DNA from 2 places in the Streptomyces sp. DF42 genome. Region 1 is predicted to be linked to the other one. Evidence: riboswitches for the same ligand, from Rfam matches in the RefSeq annotation. Region 1 holds a riboswitch; the other holds the start of a gene.
What was found. A riboswitch is a leader RNA that binds a small molecule or an ion and turns the genes downstream of it on or off. The one in region 1 is predicted to bind cyclic di-AMP.

Region 1 (4,242 bases):
CCACGATGCCGTTCCACTCGCCCCGCAGCGTGCGCCCGAGGAATACGGCCACCCGCCAGGCTTCGCGACGCAGCCGCCCCTGCCCGGAACGGTCTGCCCGGGCGTACGACAGTCCGGCAGCGCGCACACTGTCCGCGACACCGCCGATGCACCGCATCCTCCTGCGAAGCAAAACGCCCCCTGACCTGGTAGAAGTGGCCCACGCCGCACAGGCGAGACCACTCCTCCGGGGCTACGCCCGGCGGCGAGGCTTCCTGCGCTTGGCGCCCTTGGAGACGACGGATCCACCCCGAGGGTTCCGTCCGGTCGTCTTGGCGGCCGTGGGCTTGCGCCGGGCGGCGGCCGTGTCGCCCGCCTTGCCCTGGGACTCCGGCGCAGGTGCCGTGCGGCCCCGGGAGCTGTTGACCGTGCGGCCGCGGACGATGCCGATGAAGTCCTCGACCATGTCCGTGGTCGCCTCCTCGGGCCAGGCCAGGGCGACGCCCGACCCGGGGCCGTCCACGAGCGGCCGGTAGGTGAGGTCTCTGCGGTGGTGGAGGCGGGCCAGCGACTGGGGGACGATCAGGAGGCCGATGCCCGCCGCCACGAGTTCGACGGCGTCCTCCGTGGTGGCGGGGCGCTCGAAGGCGGGCTCTCCCGGCGGCCGGTCCCAGTCGAAGACATCGTCGAGCGGATGGAGGACGACCTCCTCCGCGAGGTCCTCGACGCTCACCTCGTCCGCCGCGGTGATCAGGTGGCCCTTGGGGACCATGACGACCGTCGTCTCGGTGTAGAGGGGGATGGCGCTGAAGAACGTACGGTCCACCGGCAGGCGCAGGAGTCCCGCGTCGGCGTCACCGGCGCGCAGCACCTCGGACGCCTCGGCGGCCGGTACGGCGAGGAGGGTCAGCGGAATGTCGGGCAGGCGCTCGTTCCAGATCCGCACCCACTTGGCGGGCGTCGCTCCCGGGACGTACGCGAGCCGGAACGTCTGGGATGCTTCCGTGCCTGTCACCCCGCCAGGCTACCGGCCGTGGTCGGAGGTCTCGAACGCGCTCGATACCCTGGGCACCATGATGTCGCACCAGACCACCCAGACGATGAAGCCCGCGACCGCGGCGAAGAAGCTGGGTGTGTACCTCGAGGCCACCCCCGCCGAGTTCCGTGAGGGTGTCGTCTCACGCGCCCAGCTCGACCAGCTCCAGGCCGAGCCGCCCGAGTGGCTGCGCGAGCTGCGGGCCAACGGGCCGCACCCGCGTCCGGTGGTCGCGGCGAAGCTCGGCGTCTCCATCGCGGGCCTCGCGCGCGGCGGGGTCACCGAGCCGCTCACCACGGACCAGATCGACGCGCTGAAGCAGGAACAGCCCGAGTGGCTGCAGAAGGAGCGTGCCACCCAGGCCGAGGTCCGCAAGGAGGGGGCGCGCATCAAGAAGCGGAACGCCGAGCGCGAGCAGCGGAGCGACGACCCGCGTTCCTGACTCCTGACGCCTTGCTCCTGACGCCGTAGTCCTTCCGCGACACCCGCCAGCCCGCGACGTTCCGTCGCCGTCCGGATTCCCTGCGTGCACAACACTCGGATCTGACGGAACGTCACGACAAAGGTCACAAAAGCGTATCGGACATTCCGGCCTCCAACCTTCACACGAGTCGCACAAGTTGGCTAGTTTGGCAGCAGGCCGCACGAGACCCACCGGCGAACCCCGTCGGGACGCGCGGCCTCCGCCGAGTCCGGTGCGCCCCCGTGGCAGCCGGAGCCGGGGACCCGACCGAACGATGGGGTGAATCGGCCCAACCGCCCGCAAGGGCAAGGGCCGTAGGGCATGCCTTCCGGAGACGACCGCCCGAACCCGACAGCTAACTCGGTAGGCGGAGCACGGAAGGAGTACGGCTCCCATGGCGCCGGAACGATCGTCGCGTCCAGGAGGCTTCGGCCTTCCCGGTATGCGCAACTCCGCTCTCGCGACCGCCGCCCTCACCTCGGTGGCCCTGTTCTCGCAGACCGCCGACGCCGCACCGATGACGGCGGACGAGGGCCCCAGCCGCGAAGACGTCCTGCAGCGGGTGAGCAGCCTCTACGACCAGGCCGAGTCCGACACCGGCCTCCACAACATCACCCGGGCGCAGTCGGCGGGTTCGCGGGGCCGCGGCGCCCCGGCGAGCGGTGGCCGGACCCGGACGTCGGATCCCGAGATGGACGACATCACCCGGCAGTGGTTCGCCGGGGCGCGCTCATCACTGGGCCCGACGGCCCCGGCCGTCCTGCCGGCCGACCGCACGCCCACCCGGCGCACGCCGGCCCGCCCGGCGGGGCCCCGGCCCGAGCGCGCGGCGGCACCGGCGCCCGAGACCCGTACCGGCCGCGGGCTGGAGCCGGCCGCCCGGCCCGCGCTCGAACTGCCCGCCGGTCAGACCGAGCCGGGTCCGGTGGCCGAGTTGACGGCCGCACCCACGGCGGCACTGCCCGCCGTACCGGCACAGCGGCAGGAATCCTCCACGGCCCCGCCCGCTGCCGCTCCCGAGTCGAAGCAGGCGTCGCTGCGCAGCTCCAAGCAGCACAACCAGCGCAAGATCGCGGCGGCCAGCGAGCTGCTGTACAGGTACACCGCCCGGCAGACCTCCGTGGCGCCGCTGATGGCCGTCCAGTCCCAGCCGCTCCCACTGCCCCAACTCCCCCAGGTTCCCGCCCCCTGGGAGGAGCAGGCGCTGCGCGCGACCGAGGAGGCATGGCGACTGCGGCAGCCGTCCGTACTCGACACGGGCGTGCCGCCGGCCGGGGACTGGCGACTCCAGCCGTCCGTCCTCGACACCGGCGTCCCCGCGGCCGAGGACTGGCGGATGCAGCCCCCGGCACTCGACACCGGCGCACCCGCCGCCCCGGACTGGCGGATGCAGCCTTCCGTGCTCGACACCGGTGTCCCCGTCGTCGAGACGCCCGTCGGCACCAAGGCCGACCGGGCCGTCGCGTTCGCCCGTGCGCAGATCGGCAGGCCGTGCCTGTGGGGTGCGGTCGGGCCGGAGTCGTACGACAACGCCGGTCTCACCCAGGCCTCCTGGAAGGCCGCGGGGGTCGCCCTGCCGCGCACCCCGCACGAGCAGGCGAACACCGGCACCGTGATCCCGCTCGCCGAGAGCCGCCCCGGGGACCTGATCTTCTTCCACGACAACTTCAGCCACGTCGGCGTCTACACCGGCAACGGCCTGATGATCCACGCCCCCGGTCCGGGCTCGGTCATCCGCGAGGAGTCGATCCACAACGCCGGGGAGGCCGCGATCCGGATCGCCGTGCGTCCGGCGTGAGGGTCAGGAACACCGGTCGAGTCGAGACACCAGCAGTCCGGTGAAGTGCGCGGCCGCTCACGGAAGTCGGCGGCCGCGCACCGCCCGGACCTGTGCCGCGCACTGCCGGAAGACCGAGTGAGCGTACGAGCTCTTACTGCGGGGCGAGCCCGTCGCGGACCAGCCCCGGGCGGACCGGGAGCCCCCTGCCCACCGGACGCCGACGTCGAAGAGTTCACGCCGACCGGTGCCCGCCGGGCCGAGCCCGAGCGGATGAGCACACGGGACGATCGCGGCCACCGGGATGACGACGGCGCACTCGACCCGCAGGTCGTGCTGCGGGCCCATCACGTGGGTGGCGGCGATGTCCGCGATGCCCTCGGCCATGCGCCGGGTCGCCTCCTGACCGGGATCGTCGTCGAGGCGGACGGTGATGCCCGAAACGCGCACGCCGGAAGGTGACCCTCGCGGCCCGGACGGCCCGTCGCGCGAACCCTCCGAGCAGGCGCGGGTGATGCCGCGGCCCGTCCGCCACGGGGCTCGCGTTCGGGACGGCCGCCTGTGGCTCCGGGTCCGGCAGCGCCGGTTCCGGCGACCCGAACACGCTGGAGGTGTGGACCCGGAGCGATCCGGACTCGGCCGCCACCTACGACCGTGTCTTCGCCGCCTTCACCAAGAAGACCGGCATCAAGATCGACCACCAGCCGGTCGTCAACTTCGACCAGCAGCTCCAGGCGCGGGCCTCCACCAAGGACCTGCCCGACGTCCTGATCAACGACACGGCTCTGATGGGCAGTTACCAGAGCCAGGGGCTGCTCAAGCCGATCGACCCCGACTCGATCGCGGGCCACGACCAGATCAGCGCCAAGTCGTGGTCCTCCACCGTGGGCCTGGACGGCAAGCACTACGGCATCCCGTACTCCCGCCAGGCGATGACCCTGATGATCCGCAAGGACTGGCTGAAGAAGCTCGGCCTGAAGGCACCGA
Region 2 (4,242 bases), 3.6 Mb from region 1:
GTCGAGGGCCGCCAGGACCCTGCGGCCGCGCTCGGTGTCCAGGTGCTTGCCGGCGCCCGCGCGGGCGCTCTCGACCGTCGTACCTGGCCGGTACTTGCCGGTGAGGAAGCCCGAGGCAAGGGCGAAGTACGGGACGGCGGCCAGTCCGTACCGCGCGGCGAGGTCCTGGAGCTCGCCCTCGTACGTGACGCGCGAGACCAGGTTGTAGTGGGGCTGGACGGCCACGTACTTGGCCAGGCCCTCACGGTCGGAGAACTCCAGGGACGCACGGAGCCGCTCGGGGGAGATGTTGGAGGCTGCGATGTGCCGCACCTTGCCCGCCGTCACCAGCTCGTCGAGCGCGCCGATGATCTCCTCGACCGGCACCTCCGGCTTGTCGAAGTGCGTGTAGTACAGATCGATGTGGTCGGTGCCGAGGCGGCTCAGGGAGGCGTCCGCGGCGGCCTTGATGTTGGTGGCCGTCAGGCCCGGGAACGCGGGGTGCTGGCTGACCTTGGTCGCGATGACGACGTCGTCGCGGTTACCGCGCGCCCTGACCCACCTGCCGATGATCGTCTCGGACTCGCCGCCCTCGTTGCCGTCGACCCACGCCGAGTAGGAGTCGGCGGTGTCGACGAAGTTGCCGCCCGCGGCCGCGTAGGCGTCGAGCACGGCGAAGGACGCGGCCTCGTCGGCGGTCCAGCCGAAGACGTTGCCGCCGAGGGAGAGGGGAAAGACCTCCAGGCCGGAGGAGCCGAGCTTGCGAAGAGAAGTCATGTAGTGCGTCAACACCCGCCTCGGAGGGCGATCTTCCGCTACGGCCGCAAAATCCCCGTAAACAAGCGGAGTCAGCCATTCCGGTAGCTGGGCAGCGGAAACCGGCGGTCCTGACGTCGCGGGGATGCCGTCAGAACCGCCGGGATCAGAAACAACAGGAAGGACAGAGAGAACAGGAAGAGCGGGGAGAAGCCGAGGTCAGGAAGAAGCGGAGGTCAGGGGGTGAGGCCCTTGCTGCGCAGCCACGTCATCGGGTCGATGCCCGTGGCCTGGCCGTTCAGGTGGACCTCAAGGTGCAGGTGCGGGCCGGTCACGTTGCCGGTGGCCCCGACACGCCCGATCACATCGCCCGTGGCGACCTTCTGGCCGACGCTCACGCTGATCGACGACTGGTGGCAGAACCAGAGTTCCGTTCCGTCGTCGAGCGTGATGATCGTGCGGTAGCCGTACGAGCCCGCCCAGCCGGCCTCCGTGACGGTGCCGCTGTGGACGGCCCTGATGAGCGTGCCCGTGGGGGCGGCGAAGTCGAGACCCGTGTGGTAGCCGGAGGACCACATGGAGCCGGCCTGTCCGAAGGTGCCGGTGATCGTGTACGACACGACCGGCAGCTTGAACTGCTTGGCCAGTTCGGCGAGTTTGGCGGCCTCGGCCTTCTTCTTGGCCTCCGCCTCGGCCTTCTCCTTCGCGGCCTGAGCCTTGGCCGCGGCCGTCTTCTCCGCCTGGGCGGCGGCGTCGTCGACCTGCTTGGCGAAGAGGGCCTCGGTGACCGACTGGGCCTTGCCGTCGACCTGGACCTGCTGGCTCTCGGCCTGGGCCATGATGCGGTTGCGCAGCGCCTCACCGGCGTCCGCGGCGCCCTGCGTGGTGTCGTCGGAGCTGACACCGACGTCACTGAGGGCGGTGGCGGAGCCCTTGGAGGCGTCCGAGGAGCCGCCGAACACGCCGCCCACGGAGGGCAGGTCGGGCAAGGAGATGGACACCGGGGGCTTGCCGGTGTTGGCGCTGGCCATACCGCCCGCGCCGACGGCGGCTATGACACCGACGCCGAGAACCGTGGAGCTGCGGGCGAGTCCCCCGCCGCGCTGCTTGGAGACACGGTGCCGGCCGCGTATCGGGCGGAGGGAGTCCTCGGTGGGGTTCCACTCCTCCCACGGGCCCTCGTCGGTGCGGGGGCCGGCGAAGCCGAATGGCTCGGTGCTCGGCACGAACGGCGCTGCCGGGGCAGGCGGGTTGGACGCCACGTAGGCGTGCTCCTTCCTTCCTTCTCGCCTACCGGGTTAGCTGACGGGTTCGGAGCAGGAAGGTCTCCTACGCGCGTATACCTGCCGTGGGTTCACGGCGGCTTCAGCGCGATTCACCCCAGGGTGGTGGTTCCCCGGTTCCCTTGCGGGATTCGGCGCGTGCGCACGGAGCCGTCTCTTGTGACGGCTGGGACGACCGCGCTGCGTTATCGAACGTTAATAGACCCGGGGTGCCGTTGCCAGCTGTTCTGCTTGATCATTAATGCTTCTTGGCCTGGACGTAGGGCACATGAGCGGCCAAAAACGGGCGAGTTGGCCAAGCCTCAGGATTCACACAGGCACTGACGGTGTGTCAGTTGTTATGCGGAGGGCGCTCGCTCGATCACACCCGGTCACATCACGGCAGGAGAGACAAGGAGGGGCGCGGAGAAGCGCGGAGGGAAAGGGAGCGGGAAAACACTCAGGGCCGGAATCCAGTTACTGGATTCCGGCCCTGAGCCTTGAGTAGCGGGGACAGGATTTGAACCTGCGACCTCTGGGTTATGAGCCCAGCGAGCTACCGAGCTGCTCCACCCCGCGTCGTTGTGTAACCAGCATACGCCATCCGTGGGGTGCTCAGGACCACGGTCACCACCGCGGGTCACGACCCCGGCAGATGCCGGTTCGGCGCCTTGGCCTGCTCCTCGTACTCCGGCAGTACGACGACGTCGACGCCCCGCGATGCCAGCAGCCCGCTGCCGTCCGCCTCCGTGACGAACGTGTCCGGCTCCCGCCACGCCGTGACCACCCGCCGTACCCCCGCGTCGAGGATCAGTCGTGCGCACGGCCTGGGCCGGGAGGCGCGGTGGGCGCAGGGCTCCAGGCTGCTGTACACCGTCGCCGCCGCGAGCCTCGGATCCGCCGGGTCGAGCTTGGCCAGGGCCGCCTCCTCGGCGTGCACGGCCGGGTCGCCGCCCTCGCGCGAGTGACCGCGGGCGAGCTCCGTACCGTCGGCGGCGACGATCACCGCACCCACGCTGAAGGCCGTGCGGGAGGGCGGGCACTGCGCCGCCAGCTCGCAGGCGAGGGCCAGCCAGCGGCGGTCGGCGGCGGCGGGGAGCGCGCCGGTGCCGGGGGCCGTGGGCTCGTAGCGCATGAGGACGACGTCCTCGATCCGCCGGGCCTCCGTCAGGCGCAGGCGGCCGCCCTGGTAGGCGCCGGGGCCGAAGAGGCGGGGCGCGTCCGGGTCGCCCACGAAGAGGGGGGCGAGCACGAGCTGGAGTTCGTCGGCGAGGCCCTGCTGGAGGAGCTGGGTGTGGATCGTGCCGCCGCCCTCGACCATCAGGCGCCGTACGCCGCGCACGTCGTGCAGATGCTCCAGCAGCCGCCGCCAGTCGAGGTCGGGGCCGAGCGGAGCGACGTCGGCGGCGAGGCCGAGTGAGCGGGCCCGCTCGGCGCCCTTGTCGGTCGTGAAGACGAGCTTTTCGCCGCCCGTGTGCCAGAACTTCGCGTCCGGGTCCAGGTCGCCGGAGCCGCTGACGGTGACCTTGAGGGGGTACTCCGGCCTCCCCGCCGCGACCCGGGCGGCCCGGCGCTCGGGCGAGTTGACCAGCAGCCGCGGGTTGTCGGCGCGGATCGTGCCGGCGCCGACGAGGATCGCGTCGACGGACGCCCGCACCTCGTCCACGCGGTCGAAGTCGGCCGGGGAGGAGAGCAGGAGGCGTTCGGGGCCGGTGTCGTCGAGGTAGCCGTCGAGGGAGACGGCGGCGGACAGCAGGACGTAGGGGTACGGCATCGGACGCGCTCACTCTCGGCGGCGGGCGGGGCGGGCTCGGACGGTCGGACCGGGCTCGGACGGGCGGGGCTTGGTTCAAGTTTGAAACAAACCTACACTGGGGGCATGACGACTCGCTGGCTCACCTCCAAGGAGCAGCGCGCCTGGCGCGCGTACATCGCCGCGGCGCACCTCCTGGAGGACGCGATCGACCGGCAGCTCCAGCAGGACGCCGGCATGCCGCACCTGTATTACTCCATCCTGGCCAATCTCTCCGAGGTGCCCGAGCGGCGGCTGCGGATGACCGATCTCGCCGAGCGGACGAAGATCACCCGAAGCCGGCTGACGTACGCCGTGTCCCGGCTGGAGAAGGACGGTCTGATCCGGCGCGAGAACTGCAAGTGGGACAAGCGGGGGAGCATCGCCGCGCTCACCGACGAGGGCATGGCGGTACTGGAACGCACGGCGCCCGGCCATGTCGAGACCGTGCGC

Region 2: linked by a shared signal. The riboswitch ahead of ACYUED_RS20340 (M23 family metallopeptidase) and the one ahead of ACYUED_RS04075 (C40 family peptidase) in region 1 are both predicted to bind cyclic di-AMP.

The regions. Positions count from the first base shown of each region.
Region 1 is NZ_CM177859.1:853,819-858,060, forward strand. Features, by position in the region: gene ACYUED_RS04060 (hypothetical protein) at 1-127, opposite strand, end outside; gene ACYUED_RS04065 (LysR family substrate-binding domain-containing protein) at 233-994, opposite strand; gene ACYUED_RS04070 (DUF5997 family protein) at 1,053-1,457, shown strand; cyclic di-AMP (ydaO/yuaA leader) riboswitch at 1,690-1,864, shown strand; gene ACYUED_RS04075 (C40 family peptidase) at 1,873-3,276, shown strand; gene ACYUED_RS04080 (hypothetical protein) at 3,334-3,705, opposite strand; gene ACYUED_RS04085 (ABC transporter substrate-binding protein) at 3,861-4,242, shown strand, end outside.
Region 2 is NZ_CM177859.1:4,473,613-4,477,854, forward strand. Features, by position in the region: gene ACYUED_RS20335 (aldo/keto reductase) at 1-756, opposite strand, end outside; gene ACYUED_RS20340 (M23 family metallopeptidase) at 972-1,997, opposite strand; cyclic di-AMP (ydaO/yuaA leader) riboswitch at 2,008-2,165, opposite strand; tRNA gene ACYUED_RS20345 (tRNA-Met) at 2,503-2,576, opposite strand; gene ACYUED_RS20350 (dihydrofolate reductase family protein) at 2,638-3,771, opposite strand; gene ACYUED_RS20355 (MarR family winged helix-turn-helix transcriptional regulator) at 3,877-4,242, shown strand, end outside.